3 regions of the Kitasatospora sp. NPDC053057 genome follow, and region 3 is predicted to be linked to each of the others. Evidence: riboswitches for the same ligand, from Rfam matches in the RefSeq annotation. Region 3 holds a riboswitch; each other region holds the start of a gene.
The links. Region 3 has a riboswitch for S-adenosylmethionine ahead of thrC (threonine synthase). Riboswitches for the same ligand answer to the same signal wherever they lie in the genome.
Positions count from the first base shown of each region.

Region 1: another riboswitch for S-adenosylmethionine. It lies ahead of ACIG5E_RS28545 (IclR family transcriptional regulator); the one in region 3 lies ahead of thrC (threonine synthase).
Region 2: another riboswitch for S-adenosylmethionine. It lies ahead of ACIG5E_RS18020 (aminotransferase class V-fold PLP-dependent enzyme); the one in region 3 lies ahead of thrC (threonine synthase).

Region 1 is NZ_JBITZP010000033.1:20,388-25,908, reverse strand. It holds gene ACIG5E_RS28565 (hypothetical protein) at 151-447, shown strand; gene ACIG5E_RS28560 (hydroxymethylcytosylglucuronate/cytosylglucuronate synthase) at 455-1,684, opposite strand; gene ACIG5E_RS28555 (class I SAM-dependent methyltransferase) at 1,988-2,761, shown strand; partial or broken gene ACIG5E_RS28550 (CGNR zinc finger domain-containing protein) at 2,931-3,224, shown strand; SAM riboswitch class I at 3,329-3,471, shown strand; gene ACIG5E_RS28545 (IclR family transcriptional regulator) at 3,672-4,385, shown strand; gene ACIG5E_RS28540 (hypothetical protein) at 4,474-4,968, opposite strand; gene ACIG5E_RS28535 (RNA polymerase sigma factor) at 4,965-5,471, opposite strand.
Region 2 is NZ_JBITZP010000015.1:103,522-109,042, forward strand. It holds gene ACIG5E_RS18010 (hypothetical protein) at 269-694, shown strand; gene trpD (anthranilate phosphoribosyltransferase) at 815-1,891, shown strand; SAM riboswitch class IV at 2,025-2,142, shown strand; gene ACIG5E_RS18020 (aminotransferase class V-fold PLP-dependent enzyme) at 2,195-3,613, shown strand; gene ACIG5E_RS18025 (Lrp/AsnC ligand binding domain-containing protein) at 3,674-3,955, opposite strand; gene ACIG5E_RS18030 (rhomboid family intramembrane serine protease) at 3,998-4,780, opposite strand; gene ACIG5E_RS18035 (hypothetical protein) at 4,984-5,247, shown strand; gene ACIG5E_RS18040 (NYN domain-containing protein) at 5,478-5,521, shown strand, end outside.
Region 3 is NZ_JBITZP010000025.1:32,079-37,599, forward strand. It holds gene ACIG5E_RS24905 (trehalose-6-phosphate synthase) at 1-1,189, opposite strand, end outside; gene ACIG5E_RS24910 (glucosyl-3-phosphoglycerate synthase) at 1,228-2,232, opposite strand; SAM riboswitch class I at 2,376-2,511, shown strand; gene thrC (threonine synthase) at 2,527-3,822, shown strand; gene ACIG5E_RS24920 (ubiquitin-like small modifier protein 1) at 3,849-4,127, shown strand; gene ACIG5E_RS24925 (cold-shock protein) at 4,690-4,893, shown strand; gene groL (chaperonin GroEL) at 5,238-5,521, shown strand, end outside.

The sequences.
Region 1 (5,521 bases), on a different contig from region 3:
GGACCGTTCCCGTTCCCGTTCCCGTTCCCGTACCCGGCAGCGGCAGCAGCAGGCTCCCCGCGCACCGGCGCACGGCGTAGTGCAGGTCCGGCCGGATGCCCCGGTAGACGTCCAGGGTGGCGCTGAGGACGTCGAAGCCGTACGCGTGCCGTGGTCGATGCCCATGCCGGTGACGATCCGTTGCACCAGCGTGCGCCGATCGACTGGAGGGGCCTCGCGGGTGCCGACGCTCATGCTGGTGTTCATCGCACCGGCCACGCCGGCCACCTGGCCATGTTGTTCAAGCCGGCCACGGCGTCCAGCGGGCGGCAGGGCAGCGCGCTCGGCCAGGCGTCCAGCACCTTCACCCCGGTGGACGATCGCGCAGGCCTTCCAGTCGGTGCCGCCGAGGAACCGCTCGACCATCCAGGTCCGGGCGGTGAGGTCGATGCCTACGCCCGCGAGTGACTGCGGGTCAGACCATGAGCTGGACCAGAGCGTCGGCGACCTGCGCCGCGCCGGCGGTGCCGACCGCGCGCGTCATCGCTGTCCAGTCCGGTCCGGGCGTGCTGAGGCCGGGCGCGTCGGAGCCGGGCGTGTCCGACCCCGACACGTCGGCCAGGCGTTTGAGCTTCTCGACCAGCCCCTGCCGTACGGCCGTCGCCGTCCGGTGGCGGCCGAGGTCGGCGGCGCGGGCGATGCCGCTGTGGATCAGGTCGAGGGCCTTGCGCTCGCCGTGGGTCCGCAGTGCCAGGGCCTCGTCCTCGTCGAAGACCTCCTCGGGCCAGCGGACGCGCATGTCGATGCCGAGCGCCTGGCTGTGGAAGCGGCCGTTGAAGATCTGGCTGAGGTTCTGCGGTGGCAGGCAGACCGTTGGGGTCCCGAGCTGCCCCGCCTCCAGGAGGGTGGTCAGGCCGGGGGAGGTGAGCAGCACGTCGCACTCGGCGAGGCGGCGCAGGAAGGCCTCATGGGGGAGGGCGCCGACGGTGGTGGTGGCCGGATGCACACAGGAGTCCACCAGCTGCGCGGCCAGCCAGGCGGGCAGGTTGCCCGCGACGTGCACCTCGGTGATCCCGCTCGCGGTGAGCGCCTCCAGGGCTGCGGGCAGGACGAGCCGCGGATAGCCGGCCCAGTCGGTGAGTTGGGGCGCGCGCAGGCCGCCGAGGTTGAGCAGGGCACGCCGGGGGTGCGGTGTCGGCGCGGTGCTGCGGGTGGCTCCGCCGTCGACGATCACGGCGTCCACCCAGCGGAGGTGGTGCACGTCGGCCAGCACCCTGGCGCCTTCCCGCGGCAGCTCCACGCACCGCTGGGCGCAGTACACCTCGACGTCCAGCGGGAGGTCGGCGCGGTCGCCGTCCGTCCAGAGGAACGGAAGGCTGTCCACGAACACCACGGGCACCCCACAGGCCCGCAGCGCCTTCGCCAACCCGCCGTCGAGCACCACCAGTGCCGCCTCCACACGCTCCGCCTGGACGATCCGTCTCAGCTCAGCGTCCGACCGGGTGTCCGGGAGGTCGAACCAGCGCTCCACCGGCTGCTCGGCGAGCACCGACCTCCCCAGTCCGGAGGCCAGCCCGATGAATCTCAGCCGGTCGCCGCCGGCGCCCCGGAGGGCGGACAGCACCGCGCTCAACTTCCCCGAACTGCCCCAGCCGAACTCCACCCCGGCCACGGCAACCGTCCGGGTCTCCGCCTTCGCCCTCATCCGTTTCAACTCCCCCGCCCGTACCGGATTTCCTGTCGTTCCGTATTCGTACCAGGCGAGAAGTCCAAGCCTGGTTCGACTACCTATCGAAAAGCGAAAGCTAACCACCCCACCAGGTGAAGCTGCCGTTCGGCAGGTTGACGAAAGGCGGTCAAGGGCTCAAGGCGGCCACACCGCCGTGCACGCAACACGCGGGCAGGAACGTCCCTGCACTCCGCGGGCGCCGTACCGGGCTGCAATGGGCCGACCCGAGCCGAACGCCGGCCGCACATCACACGAGAGGGCCGCCCGATGGAGCAGCCGATGACCACCGACACCGATCCGGTCCGCGTACTGGAGACCTCGGGCACCGACTACCGCCGGGCCTTCGACCTCTTCCTCGCCGGCACCGACGAGAAGCCCCGGACCCACGCCCGGCTGAGCGAGATCGCCACTTCCCTGCCGCACCGCCGGGTCCTGCTGGACCTCGGCGCCGGCGACGGCCGCACGACCGCTTACCTGGCCCGGCACTTCGACCGCACGATCGCCGTCGAGCCGAGCGCCGCCATGCGCGAGAAGCTCACCGCCGCCTGCCCGGACGCCCTGGTCCTCCCCGAACCGCTGGACCGCGCCACCCCGCCCGAGCCGGCCGACCTGGTCCACCTCTCCCACGTGCTCTACTACGTCCCGGAGCCCGACTGGTTCCCCACCGTCGCCCGCGCCCTCGGCTGGACGGCCCCAGGCGGCACCCTCCTGGTCGTCCTGCAGAACCCCGACAGCCCCTGCATGCGGATGGCCGCGCACTTCACCGGCGTCCGCTACGACCTGCGCCCCCTCCTCGACCGCCTGCGCACCCACCACCCGTCCCACGACTACGCCTTGGAGACCCTCGCCCTCCACTACCGCACGCCCCACCTCGCCGAAGCCGTCGACGTCGCCGAGTTCATGGTCAACGTCGCCGACCTCGCGACCCTCGACGCCCGCCCGACCAGGGCCGCCCTCACCGCCTACGTCCGGCAGCACTTCACCCGACCCGACGGCGGCTACACCATCGGCCACACCCAGGACATGCTGATCATCCGCCACGCCCAGGACTGATTGATCCTCAGAACCAGTCCCGGAACGTGCTGGCCAACACCCGCGCCCAGGTACTGCCGGGCGAAGCCGACGAGCAACTCGGCCCGCTCGTCGACCTGTTCACCCGCACCGCCCGCCACCCCGCGGGCAACCGCGCCCTCACCGAGACCATCGCCGGCCTGGACTCGTCCCGCACCTGGGCTGGCCGGCCGCCGACCGCGCCCCGGCGCCCCGGCTGCTGTCGGCGGAGACGAGACCGGAGGTCCGACTCGTCACGGCCCTGGCCCGCGCCGCCATCGACTTCCTGAGCGGCCCGCAACGAGAGCAGTTGCGCGCCTGCACCGTGCCCCGGTGCCTGCGCTACTTCGTGAAGAGCCACGGGCGGCAGGAGTGGTGCAAGCCGTCCTGCGGCAACCGTGCCCGGGTGGCTCGCCACGACCAGCGGCAGCGCGCGGCGGCCGACGGGAGCACTCCTCGGCTCTGACGGCCGGGGGCGTTCCGGGGGCGGCCCTGCCCGGTGCGGTCCCGGGTGTGTGGGTGAGGGAAAAGTTTGGCGGGGCGCCGGGGAAGTCTTGTATGGTTCGTCGCGAATCATCCAGAGGGGTGGAGGGACCGGCCCTACGAAGCCCCGGCAACTCCCCGGTCGACCCGGCGTCCGAAGTACGCGCCGTGCCGCCCGGGATCAGTGCCAACTCCGGCCTGTCGCCAACGTGGCGCGGGAAAGATGAGGAGACACGGTGCTCTCTGTGCTGTCCTTCGCCCGGGCGCTTCCCGCCCCGGCCCTTCCGCGTACCCGTCTCGTGTCCGGCGCAGGCAATCGGCTGCATTCGCAGGCCTGTCCTCGCTGACCACCCCGCTCCCCACCCCACCGGAGCGTCCGTGAGCCGAACCCACCCACGGCTCACGGGATTCGAGACTGGAGTACCCGTCCATGGAGAACACGAGCGGCGTCGGCGTGCTCGACAAGATCACCTCGATCCTCGGCACCCTGGAGGCCGGTCCGGCCACCCTGGCCGGACTCGTCGATGCCACCGGCCTGGCCCGGCCGACCGCCCACCGGATCGCCGTCGCGCTGGAACACCACCGCCTGCTCGGCAGGGACCTGCAGGGCCGGTTCGTCCTCGGCCCGCGACTCGCCGAGCTCTCGGCCGCCGCCGGTGAGGACCACCTGCTGGCAGCGGCCGGCTCGGTCCTCACCCACCTGCGCGACCTCACCGGCGAGACCGCCCAGCTCTACCGCCGGCAGGGCGACGTGCGGATCTGCGTGGCGGCCGCCGAGCGCCTCTTCGGCCTGCGAGACACCGTCCCGGTGGGCCTCGCCCTGCCGATGAAGGTCGGATCGGCGGCCCAGGTCCTGCTGGCCTGGGAGGAGCCCGAGCGCCTCCACCGCGGCCTGCAGGGCGCCCGCTTCACCGCCACCGCCCTCAGCGGCGTACGGCGTCGCGGCTGGGCCCAGTCCATCGGCGAACGCGAGCCCGGGGTGGCCTCCGTCTCCGCCCCCGTCCGCGGCCCGTCCAACCGGGTCGTGGCGGCGGTGTCCGTGTCGGGCCCGATCGAACGGCTCACCCGCCACCCCGGCGCCCAGCTCTCCCAGGCCGTCATCGAGGCGGCCGCCCGGCTCACCGAAGCCCTGCACCGGCCCTGACCGGGAGGCCGCCTCCGCGGCCGGGCCGCTGCCGCCCGTCCGGGCCGCTGCCGCGCGTCCGGGCCGCCGCCTCCCAACCGGTGCCCCCCTACTCCTCGTCGAGCAGGGCGGCGAACCGGGCCAGCGGGTCCCCGGTGAACGGGCGCAGCGCGGGGGCGAGGAGGCGCGCGCCGGGGAACCGCAGGCCGCCGAGGAAGGCGAAGCGGGTGGTGCGGTCGGTCTCCGGGCGGGCCGCCATCCCGCCGAGCACCAGGCGGCTCTGCATCAGGCACCAACCCGGCGCGAGGTCGATCCCGAACGTCGCCCGGAGCCGGGTGTGACCATGGATCCGGGCGTGGAGCGAAGCCGCCCGTGGCGAATCGGAAGGGGCGGAGCGGACGAGGTGCACCGTGCGGACGTCGGGGATCCAGAGCGGCATCGTGCGCTCCAGGTCCTGGGCGAGCGCCCAGACCCGCTCGAACGGCGCGTCGAGGACGGTCTCGCCGATCCGGGCCGCCCCGGGCGCGGTCGCGGCAATCACGTGCAGTCGCCGGACCGGGTCGAACTCGGCGACGGGCCACTGCGGCATCGGGGTGTCGGTCACTGCTGCCACGCCTTTCGGAAGCCGAGTCGGGCCCGGGAGAGCCGGGACTTGACCGTCCCGGGCGCGACCGCGAGCAGTGCCGCGGTCTGTCGTTCGTCCAGCCCCTCCAGGTCGCGCATCAGCAGCACGGCGCGGTGCTCGGGGGAGAGCCGGGAGAGCACGTCGCGGATGTCCGCGGCGAGTTGGGGGTCGCCGGGCGCGGGCACCTCGCCGAGTTCGGCCGGCCGCGAGCGCGCCGCCCGGGTGGCGCACCGCACCGCCTCCCGCACCGCGATGGCCCGGACCCAGCCGTACAGCGCTGCGGGGTCCTGGAGTTGGCGCAGTTTGCGGAAGACCACGATGAGCGCCTCCTGGGTCGCGTCGGCGCCGTCGTCCAGCGCGATCGGGCCGCAGAGCCGGCGGACGTACGGGGTGATCAGGTCCAGCAGCCGGCCGACCGCGAGTTGGTCGCCGCCCTGGGCGGCCCTTACCAGCTCGGCAAGGCCGGGCGGTGGCTCCTGCATGGTGGTCTCTCCGCTCTTTCTTCTGCTGTCGGGTCGTCCGTCGGGCGACC
Region 2 (5,521 bases), on a different contig from region 3:
GACGGTTCCTCGGGCGGGCCCGCTACCCCCTTGCCCGGCGCGTCGTTGCACGGACGGCGCAGTGCCGCGATGTAGGGGAGAGGACGCCGCATCCGCCGTCCGGGTGGACCGAGGGGGACCGGGTGACGGGCCGTCCTCCGGGTGGGTGAGCCGCGGGCGGGGCGGCTTGGGGAGGAACGTGCGCGAGGGGGACCGGCGACGGGGGAAACGGGAGTAGCATCCGGATCAGGTGAACGTGGTCCGGATCACACTTGAGGGAGCAGGGTCCATGGCGTACACGACCGACGAGACGCTCACCGTCCTCGTCTACAGCGACGACCGCAACACCCGCGAGCAGGTGCTGACGGCACTCGGCCGCCGGCCCGCCGAGGATCTTCCGGAGCTGTCCTACCTCGAGTGCGCGACCACCCCCGCGGTGATCAAGGCATTGGAGAAGGGCGGCATCGACCTCTGCGTGCTGGACGGCGAGGCGGTCCCGGCCGGCGGGCTCGGCCTGGGGCGCCAGCTCAAGGACGAGATCTACGGCTGCCCGCCGGTGCTGGTGCTGATCGGCCGGCCGCAGGACTCCTGGCTCGCCGCCTGGAGCCGGGCCGATGCCGCGATCTCCCACCCGGTGGACCCGGTGGCGCTGGCCGGGGCGGTCGCCACCCTGCTGCGGGCACGGCTGGCCAAGCGGGCTCCGGCCGCGCGTTGAGCGGTGCCGTCTCAGTACTGGAGAAGACCGGGCCCTAGGCACCCCGCCGCTCGATAGGCTGGCTCCATCCGTACGGACGTCCCCCCGGCGCGGGGGAACCGACAACAGCTGGAGTCAGCCATGGTGAACGTGAACCCTGCGAACGGTGGTACCGACCCCGCGCAGGTGGTCCGCACCTGGCCGGACCTCCTGGCGGCGCTGTTGAAGGGGGAGGACCTCGACCGCTCGTCCACCGCGTGGGCGATGGACCGGATCATGAGCGGTGAGGCGTCCCCCGTCCAGGTGGCCGGGTTCATGGTGGCGCTACGGGCCAAGGGCGAGACGGTCGACGAGATCGCCGGTCTGGTCGATGCGATGTACGAGCACGCCGAGCCGCTGGACATCCCCGGTCCGGCGGTCGACATCGTCGGCACCGGCGGCGACCGGGCGAAGACCGTCAACATCTCCACCATGTCGGCGATCGTCGCGGCGGCCGCCGGGGCCAAGGTGGTCAAGCACGGCAACCGGGCCGCCTCCTCCTCCAGCGGCTCCTCGGATGTGCTGGAGAAGCTCGGGGTGGCGCTGGACCTGTCGGCCCGGCGGGTGGCCGAGGTGGCCGAGGAGGTCGGGCTCACCTTCTGCTTCGCGGCGAAGTTCCACCCGTCGATGCGGCACGCCGCCACCGCGCGGCGCGACCTCGGGGTGCCGACCGCCTTCAACATCCTCGGCCCGCTGACCAACCCGGCGAAGGTCACCTCGCACGCGATCGGCTGCTTCGACACCCGGCTCTCCGGGCTGATCGCCGGCGTGCTGGCCCGGCGCGGGGCGACGGCGCTGGTGTTCCGCGGTGACGACGGGCTGGACGAACTGACCATCACCACCACCTCGCGGGTGTGGCTGGTACGCGACGGGGCGGTCACCGAGACCACCTTCGACCCGCGGGACGTCGGCATCGAGCTGGTCGGCATCGAGGCGCTGCGCGGGGCCGACGCCGCGTACAACGCCGAGGTCGCGCGCCGGCTGCTGGCCGGGGAGCGCGGGCCGGTGCGGGACGCCGTCCTGCTGAACACGGCGGCGGCGCTGGTCGCGATGGACCTCGGCGACGCACCGCTGACGGAGCAGCTCGCGGCGGGCATGGCCCGGGCGGCCGAGGCGATCGACTCGGGCGCGGCGCAGGACCTGCTGCGGCGCTGGTCGGAGGCCACCAGCCGGATCTGAGGCGGCAGTTGAGGGCCCGTGTCGATTCGTCGGCACGGGCCCTTGTGGCACGCGCCCCGAGCGGGCGAAGACGCTGTCCGGATGGTGGATGCCTGTTTGACCGTCCGACGTACCCGACCTAGAGTCTGGGCCAGGTCATGAGTGACAGCGCGAAGCCCCAGCTGGCTGTCCGGCAACCCTCCGTCCGTGGCGGGGTGCCCTGGGTGAGGACCGGGTCGCCGGGCAAGCCGTCCGCGCGACAAGCGCGGACACCGGACGGTCAGCACTCCCGGGGTCCCTTACCCCGTGAAGGAGTGCATCCTCATGTCCCTCTCCGCCCACCCGTCGCCCGCCGCCACCCTTCTTTCGGCGCGCTCCGCGCGGCTTTTCCCGAGCGCCCCGCTCGCCGTCCTCGGCCACGACGTCCAGGTGCCGCTCGCCAGCGGTGAGAAGGTCGGCTACGCGGCGCTCGACTACGCGGCCAGCGCGCCGGCGCTCCAGCGGGTCTGGGATGACGTCGCCGCCTACGCCCCGTACTACGGCAGCGTGCACCGCGGCGCCGGGTACCTGTCGCAGCTGTCGACCGACCTGTTCGAGCAGAGCCGCCGGACCGTCGCCGAGTTCCTCGACCTGCGCGAGGGCGACCAGGTGGTCTTCACCCGCGCCACCACCGACTCGCTCAACCTGCTGGCCGCCGCCGTGCCGGCCGGCACCCGGGTGTTCGCCTTCGAGACCGAGCACCACGCCTCGCTGCTGCCCTGGGCGCACGCCGGGCTGGAGGTCAGCTACCTGCGGGCGCCGCGCTCGCGGGCCGAGGCGGTGGCCGCGCTGGAGGCGGCGCTCGCCGGGGCGCCCGAGGGGCCGAAGCTGCTGTGCGTCACCGGCGCCTCCAACGTGACCGGCGAGCTGTGGCCGGTCGCCGAGCTGACCGCGACCGCGCACCGGCACGGCGCCCGGGTGGTGCTGGACGCCGCCCAGCTGGCCCCGCACCACCGGGTCTCGGTGCGCGAGCTGGACGTCGACTGGATCGCCTTCTCCGGCCACAAGCTGTACGCGCCGTTCGGCGCCGGGGTGCTCGCCGGGCGGGCGGACTGGCTGGACGCGGCCGAGCCGTACCTGGCCGGCGGCGGGGCGACCCGGACGGTGGCCCGGGAGCTGGACGGCTCGGTGGCGGTGCAGTGGCACACCGGCCCGGCCCGGCACGAGGCCGGCTCGCCGAACGTCATCGGCGCCTACGCGATCGCCTCGGCCTGCCGGGCGCTGACCGAGGCCGGCTTCGACGCGCTGGAGGCCCGGGAGCGGCGGCTCGTCGAGCGGCTGACGGCGGGGCTGGCGGAGATCCCGCAGGTCAAGGTGCTGAACCTGTTCGGCGAGGGCTCAGCCCGGGTGGGCGTGCTGTCCTTCGTCGTCCGCGACTGGAACAGCTCGCACTTCTCGGCCGCGCTGTCCGCCGAGTACGGCATCGGGGTGCGCGACGGGCTGTTCTGCGCCCACCCGCTGGTGCGGACCCTGCTCGGGGAGGAGTCCGGCGTGGCGCCCGGTCCGGTCTCCGAGTGCGGGGCGCCGGAGCCCTCGCTCCCGGGGGAGCGCAGCCTGAACGCGATCCGGGTGAGCTTCGGGGCCGGCACGCCGGACGAGCACATCGAGCGCTTCCTGACCGCCGTCCGCGAGTTGGTCACCGACGGCGCGGCGTGGAACTACCGCAACGAGGGCGGCCGTTGCGTCGCCGACAGCCGCCGCTAGGTGCGTGCCCCGGCGTCGGCCCGCAGGCGGGAGTCCGAAGACCGGCCCTGGGCCTGACGGCTACTCGTCCAGGCCGAGGGCGAAGGCCGCTTCCAGGTCGTGCTGGGAGTAGGTGCGGAAGGCGATCTGGGTCTCGGTGTGGGCCACGCCCGGGACCTTGTTCAGCCGGCCCGGGATGACCTCGGCCAGGTCGTCGTGGCGGCGCACCCGGACCATCGCCACCAGGTCGTAGCCGCCGGTCACCGAGTACACCTCGCTGACGCCCTCGATGGCGGCGATGGCCTCGGCGATCTCCGGGATGCGGTCGACACTGGTCTTGATCAGGACGATGGCGGTGATCACTGTTTCGGGCTCCTTCGTGGGGTGCGGCCAGCGTATCGGGCCTCAGCCGGGGCGTCTTGGGGGGTGTCCGACCACGGTGCAGGCGTACAGGAAGCCGGCCGAGAAGCCGATCACGTGCACCAGGTAGGCCACCCCCGGGCCGGCCGAGTGCACCGACCACCACTGCAGCGCGAACCAGAGGCCGAGCACCAGCCAGGCCGGGAAGCGCAGCGGGAGGAAGAGGAGCAGCGGCACCAGGGTGGTCACCCGGGCCCGCGGGTGGAAGCGCAGGTACGCGCCGAGCACGGCGGAGATCGCGCCCGAGGCGCCGATCAGGACTCGGGTGGAGCCGGGCGAGTGCGCCTCGGCGAGCGCGAAGCCGTACGAGGCGAGGCTGCCGGCGGCCAGGTAGAAGAGGAGGTACCTGGCCCGGCCGAGCCGTCGTTCGACGGTGGGGCCGAAGACGTGGAGGAAGAGCAGGTTGCCCAGCAGGTGCAGCCAGCCGGCGTGCAGGAAGAGCCCGGTGAGGGCGGAGACCGCCGGGTGCTTGCCCGGAGTGGGGGCGGCGGGGCAGCCGGGGACGGGGTCGGGGCCCTCGGCCAGCTGTTCGGCGGTGAGCGGGTGGCCGGTCAGCAGCTCGGCGGGGACGGCGCCCCAGCGCTGCTCGTACCGCTGCTCGGCGCAGATCCGGGCCTGGCCGGTGCCGTACAGCGGGTTGAGACCGGCGGCCGGGCCGAGCAGGAAGACCAGGGTGTTGACCGCGATCAGGGCGTAGGTGACCGCCGGGGCGGGCACCGCCGGGCGGTCACCCCGCGCGTCCGTGTGGTCGGGGGCCGCGAGCGCCATGCGGCCAAGCATCCCTCCGCGCGCGGCAGGTGACACGGCGGTTTACGGCAGGTGGACTAGCCATCGTGTTCCGGCAACCGGTGGTCGGGGTGGTTGCCCCAGGCAATAGGCTTGGGGCGGGCAATCCCGTCTCCCGCCGCCGACGCCGGGGCTCCGGGGGGAGCGCCTAGCCCGCCCAGGGACCAGCCGAGAGGATCCCCCCGATGACCGTCCCCGCACTGACCGCCGAGACGCACTGGCGCTGCACGCTGTGCGGCAACCTCACCCGCTTCGACGTGACCCGCACCGCGCGGGTGACCGAGTTCCTGCACTTCGACCTGGCCGGCGAGTCCAAGGTCGAGGAGACCGAAGTGCTCAGCGAGACGATCGAGTCGGTGCGCTGCCGCTGGTGCAACGCGGTGGACCAGGTCGAGCTGGTGGCCCGCCCGGGCGCCGAGGGCGCGGAGGCCCCCGCCGAGCAGGGCTGACCCCGGCGGTGCGGTGGGCGGTGCGCGACGCGGCTGTCCACCGCACGGGACAATACAGACAAGACGCACGGAGCGTGACGACAGGGGCGGCCGCGGGCCGCACCCGCTGGACCAGGATCGGAGCCGAGGACGTGGTGGACGCAGCGAGGGAGCCCGGCGAAGCGCAGGGGCTTCAGCCCGCTGCGCAGGCACCGGAGCCGGCCGCCGGGACGGTCCCGTCCGAGACCGCTGTGCCGGAGGGCACCGCGGCAGGGGCCGCTGCCTCCGGTGCCGA
Region 3 (5,521 bases):
GGTTGACGAGCGCCACGTCGGCGAGCCGGTAGGCGGCCAGTGAGCGCGGGAAGTCGTCGTTGACGTGCAGGATCAGGGGTTGCCAGGTGGGGGTGGCGAACTCGGCGTTGATCTCGTCGGCGAGGCGTCGGACCGCGGCGGTGTAGTCGCGGTACTCGGCGAGGTCGGTGCGGGAGGGGTAGGCGAAGGCGATGTGCACCACCCGGTCGTGCCACTCGGGGCGGGTGCGGAGCAGGTGCCGGTAGGCCTGGAAGCCGCGGACGATGTTCTTGCTCAGCTCGGTGCGGTCGACCCGGACTACGGTGCGGCGGTCGCCGACGGCGGTGCGGAGGGCGGCGAGGCGTTCGTCGACGTCGGGGCGGTGGGCGCGCTCGCGGAGGAAGTCGGCGTCGGCGCCGAGGGCGTGGACGCCCAGCCGGGTGGTGCGGCCGTCGAGGGTGACGGTGAGGGCGTCGTGGTCGACGGTCGCCCCGAGGAGGTCCTCGCAGCAGGCGGCGAAGGCGCGGGCCCAGCGTTCGGTGAGGAAGCCGGCCCGGTCGGCGCCGAGGATGCCGGTGAGGACGGCGCGGGCGACGTCGTCGGGGAGCAGCCGGTAGTACTCGGGCGGGGCCCAGGGGGTGTGGGAGAAGTGGCCGATCCGCAGGTCGGGGCGGGCCTCGCGGAGCAGGGCGGGGGTGAGGGAGAGGTGGTAGTCCTGGACCAGGACTGCGGCGTTCGGGGCGGCTTCGGCGGCCAGGGCGTCCGCGAAGGCGGTGTTGTACGCCTGGTAGGCGGCCCATTCGGTGCGGAAGCCGGCGTCGAAGGAGGGCGCGGTGGGGGTCGCGTAGAGCAGGTGGTGGACGAACCAGAGGGTGGAGTTGGCGACGCCGTTGTAGGCGCGGGCGAAGGTCTGCGGGTCGATGTCCAGCATCCGTACGGCCTGGCCGCCGACCTCGTGCCCGGCGAGGTCGAGGCGGCCGTCGGGGGCCTCTCTCGCGGCCCGGCGGTCGGCGTCGCCGAGGGCGGCGCAGACCCAGACGGCGTTGGGGTCGTCGATCGCGGAGAGGCCGGAGACCAGGCCTCCGCCACCGCGGCGCAGGGTCAGCGTGCCGTCGTCGGCGGTGCTGAACGACACCGGTCCCCGGTTGGAGGCCACCAGGACGGGGGCGGTGCCGGTCGCACTCGAACGTTCGGTCGTGAGATCGCCCATGGTTGGCATGTTGCCAAGGGTCAGTGGTGGCAAACCCTTCAATGACGGGTGGCGTATTCGGGGACGGTGTGCACCGGGGGGCGCTCCAGGGCCGTCACGGGGTGGGTGTGGGCGGTGAAGGCGCGGGTTTCCGGGTCGCGGGTGAACTGGGTGAGGTGGGGGTGGACCAGGTCGGCGGAGGCCTTGAGGCGGTGGGTGCGGTCGAGGCGTTCGAGGGCGGTGCGGTAGATGGTGGCGGCCATCCGGCCGAGGGCCTGGCCGTCCTGGTGGCGGTGGTGCCGGACGCCGACGTCGACCTGTGCCAGGGCGTCCAGTCCGGCCAGTTCCAGCGCGTCGACCAGCAGGCCGAGTTCGACTCCGTAGCCGGTGGGGAAGGGCAGTCGTTCGAGCAGTGAACGGCGGGCCGCGTACTCGCCGCCGAGGGGCTGGACGAAACCGGCGAGTTCCGGCCAGTGGAGGTTGAGCAGGGGGCGGGCGACGAGTTCGGTGACCCGGCCGCCGCCGGCCGGGAGGATCGCACCATTGTCGGTTTCGAGCGGGCGGTCGTACATGGCCTTGACCAGCTGGATCTTCTCGTCGGTCAGCAGCGGGCCAATGATGCCGGAGACGAAGGCCGGGTCGAACTCGCGCAGGTCGGCGTCGACGAAGCAGACGATGTCGCCATGGGTGACCAGCAGGGAGCGCCAGAGCACCTCGCCCTTGCCGGGGACGGCGGGCAGCCGGGTGAGGATCGCGTCGCGGTGCTCCACCCGGGCGCCGGCCTCGGCGGCGACGGCGGCGGTGGCGTCGGTGGAGCCGGAGTCGACCACGACGAGTTCGTCGACGAGGGGGATCCGCTCGATCAGCTCGCGGCGGATGGTGCGGACGATGTCGCCGACGGTGGCCTCCTCGTCGAGGGCGGGGAGGACGACGCTGACGGTGCGGCCGGTGCGCCGCTTGGCCTCCAGCAGGGTGTCCACCGGCCGGTCGGCCGCGCTCCACGAGCGGCGGCGGAGCCAGGACGCCGCCTGCGGGAGGAGTGCGGGGGTCGGTTCGGCGGGCACGGTGACTCTCCTCGGCGGGATAGGTGGAACGGGTCATCTCGCGTGGCGGACGGTCCCGTTCAGGATTGACGCCTTCGGATACAGTCTTCGTACAGCGGTCGGACCTTTGCACGCCAGGGTCGCCGCTGAACCATAACTTCACATGCTCATCCAGAGGGACTGAGGGAACGGCCCGTTGACGTCCCGGCAACCTTCTCGCTCGGCTGTCGTCGACAGGCCCCGGCGGGACAGGTGCCAATTCCGGCCTGTGGCGCGACCGCGCCACGGGGAAGATGAGGAGAGGCCTCCGCCATCATGGCTATCACTGAGACGACCCTTTCTGTCGCCGCACCCGTTTCCGTCGACCTCGGCCCCGCCGCCGCGCTGTCCTGTCGCGAGTGCGGCACCCGCTTCCCGCTCGGCCCCAGCTTCGCCTGCCTGGAGTGCTTCGGGCCGCTGGAGATCGCCTACGAGTTCGGCAGCGAGCGCGCCGAGGAGCTGCGCAAGCGGATCGAGTCCGGCCCCGCGTCCATCTGGCGCTACGCGCCGCTGCTGCCGGTGCCGGCCGACGTGGCTTCGAAGCCCAACCTGAACCCCGGCTGGACCCCGCTGGTGAAGGCGGACAACCTGGGGCGGGAGCTCGGGTTCACCGCGCAGCTGCACGTGAAGGACGACTCCGGCAACCCGACCCACTCGTTCAAGGACCGGGTGGTGGCCTGCGCGATCGAGGCGGCCCGGGCGTTCGGCTACACCACGCTGTCCTGCTCCTCGACCGGCAACCTGGCCGGGGCGGTGGGCGCGGCGGCGGCCCGGGCCGGGTTCCGCTCGTGCGTCTTCATCCCGCACGACCTGGAGCAGGGCAAGGTCGTGATGGCCGGGGTGTACGGCGGCGAGCTGGTGGGCATCGAGGGCAACTACGACGACGTGAACCGCTTCTGCTCGGAGCTGATCGGGGACCCGGCCGGCGAGGGCTGGGGCTTCGTCAACGTCAACCTGCGGCCGTACTACGGCGAGGGCTCCAAGACCCTGGCGTACGAGATCTGCGAGCAGCTCGGCTGGCGGCTGCCGGAGCAGATCGTCATCCCGATCGCCTCGGGCTCGCAGCTGACGAAGATCGACAAGGGGCTGCAGGAGCTGATCAAGCTGGGTCTGGTGGAGGACCGGCCGTACCGGATCTTCGGCGCCCAGGCGGAGGGCTGCTCGCCGGTGTCGGCCGCGTTCAAGGCCGGCCGTGACGTGATCAAGCCGGTGAAGCCGGACACCATCGCCAAGTCGCTGGCGATCGGCAACCCGGCGGACGGCCCGTACGTGCTGGACATCGCCCGCCGGACGGGCGGCGCGGTCGAGGACGTCACGGACGCGGAGGTCGTGGCGGCGATCCGGCTGCTGGCCCGGACCGAGGGCATCTTCGCCGAGACCGCGGGCGGGGTGACCGTCGGCGTGCTGAAGAAGCTGGTCGAGACCGGTCAGCTGGACCCGGCCAGGGAGACCGTCGCGATCAACACCGGCGACGGCCTGAAGACGCTGGACGCCGTCTCCGAGGCCGGGATGACCACCGTCATCCGCCCGACGCTGGACTCCTTCCGCGCCGCCGGCCTCGCGTCCGCCTGAACCACCCCACCCCCGCTAGGAGAGCCATGAGCGCCAACGTCCGCATCCCCACCATCCTGCGCACCTACACCGGCAGCGCCGCCGAGGTGACCGCCGAGGGTGCCACCCTGGCCGAGGTCATCGCCGACCTGGAGAAGAACCACGCGGGCATCTCCGCCCGCATCCTGGACGACACCGGCAAGCTGCGCCGCTTCGTGAACGTGTACGTGAACGACGACGACGTGCGGTTCGCCGAGGGCCTGGCGACCGAGATCAAGGACGGCGCGAGCGTCTCGATCATTCCGGCGGTGGCCGGCGGCTGCTGAGCCGTTCCCGGCCTTCCGACCCGCTTCCGGGTCTGCTTCGCGGCCGCCCGTACGTACGGAATTCCACTCTCCGTATGTGCGGGCGGCCGCTTGCATTTCGGCGGGAATATTTCCGGGTCAAGTCGGAGTAGAGTGTGGCTCGGCTGGGAACAGGGCTTCCCCTTCCGGCCCACGGCGTGGTTCGCCGGAGGGCGTCCGGACGCTGGGGCCGGCCCGGGAAACATGTCAGGCAGATGTCAGAATTCCTGCGGGCATTTGGGTAATTCGTCCGCTATGTCCCGCGCGGAATGCCGAGTTCCTTCCGATTTGCTCGGTGTTGTCTCTTGACGGTGCTGCGGAATTCCCGGCGGTTGACCCTGTTGCAGAGGGCGTCGATCCGGATACATTCAGCGGCGGTCGACGTAATCACCCGCTCACGGAAGCCGTCCGGCGTTCCCGTGGGGAGGATTGCGGCGTGCACGGCTGCGCCCAGGGGGGGTTCCCCGGGCCGGCCTTCAAACCAGACCCGGGCCCGTGACCTGCGGGACCGTGAAGGGCCAGCACAGCACTAGGGGAGTTCGGAATGGCTCAGGGCACCGTCAAGTGGTTCAACGCGGAGAAGGGCTACGGCTTCATCGCGGTCGACGGTGGTGCGGACGTCTTCGTCCACTACAGCGCGATCCAGATGGACGGCTACCGCACCCTCGAGGAGGGCCAGCGGGTCGAGTTCGAGATCTCCCAGGGACAGAAGGGCCCGCAGGCGGACATGGTCCGCGCGGCGGTCTGACCCCTTCCGAATCCAGGAGCTCGGCACGGCCCACGGCTGGTGACCACTCGCTTCTCGACGGGCCCGTACGACACGCGTCGTACGGGCCCGTTCGCGTTCCCGCACGGGCCCGGACGGGAGTCGGTGCGGGCCCGGAGGACGGCTCGCGGGTTGGCGATTGGGCTTGCACTCGACCACCCGGAGTGCTAATCATTGCGTTAGCACTCACAGTGTGAGAGTGACAGCGGACCGGGTCGGTGAGGCCCCCGGGAGCGGTAGGGGAATGGACCTCCGCGCACCAGGGCCGTCCGTCGCGGGCACCCCTTGGTCCGAGCAGTCGACCGTGTCCCGGAGGACCACTTCTGATGGCCAAGATCATCGCCTTTGATGAGGAAGCTCGCCGCGGCCTTGAGCGTGGCATGAACCAGCTCGCCGACGCAGTGAAGGTCACGCTCGGCCCCAAGGGTCGCAACGTCGTGCTGGAGAAGAAGTGGGGCGCCCCCACGATCACCAACGACGGTGTGTCCATCGCCAAGGAGATCGAGCTCGAGGACCCGTACGAGAAGATCGGTGCGGAGCTCGTCAAGGAGGTCGCCAAGAAGACGGACGACGTCGCGGGTGACGGCACCACCACCGCCACCGTGCTCGC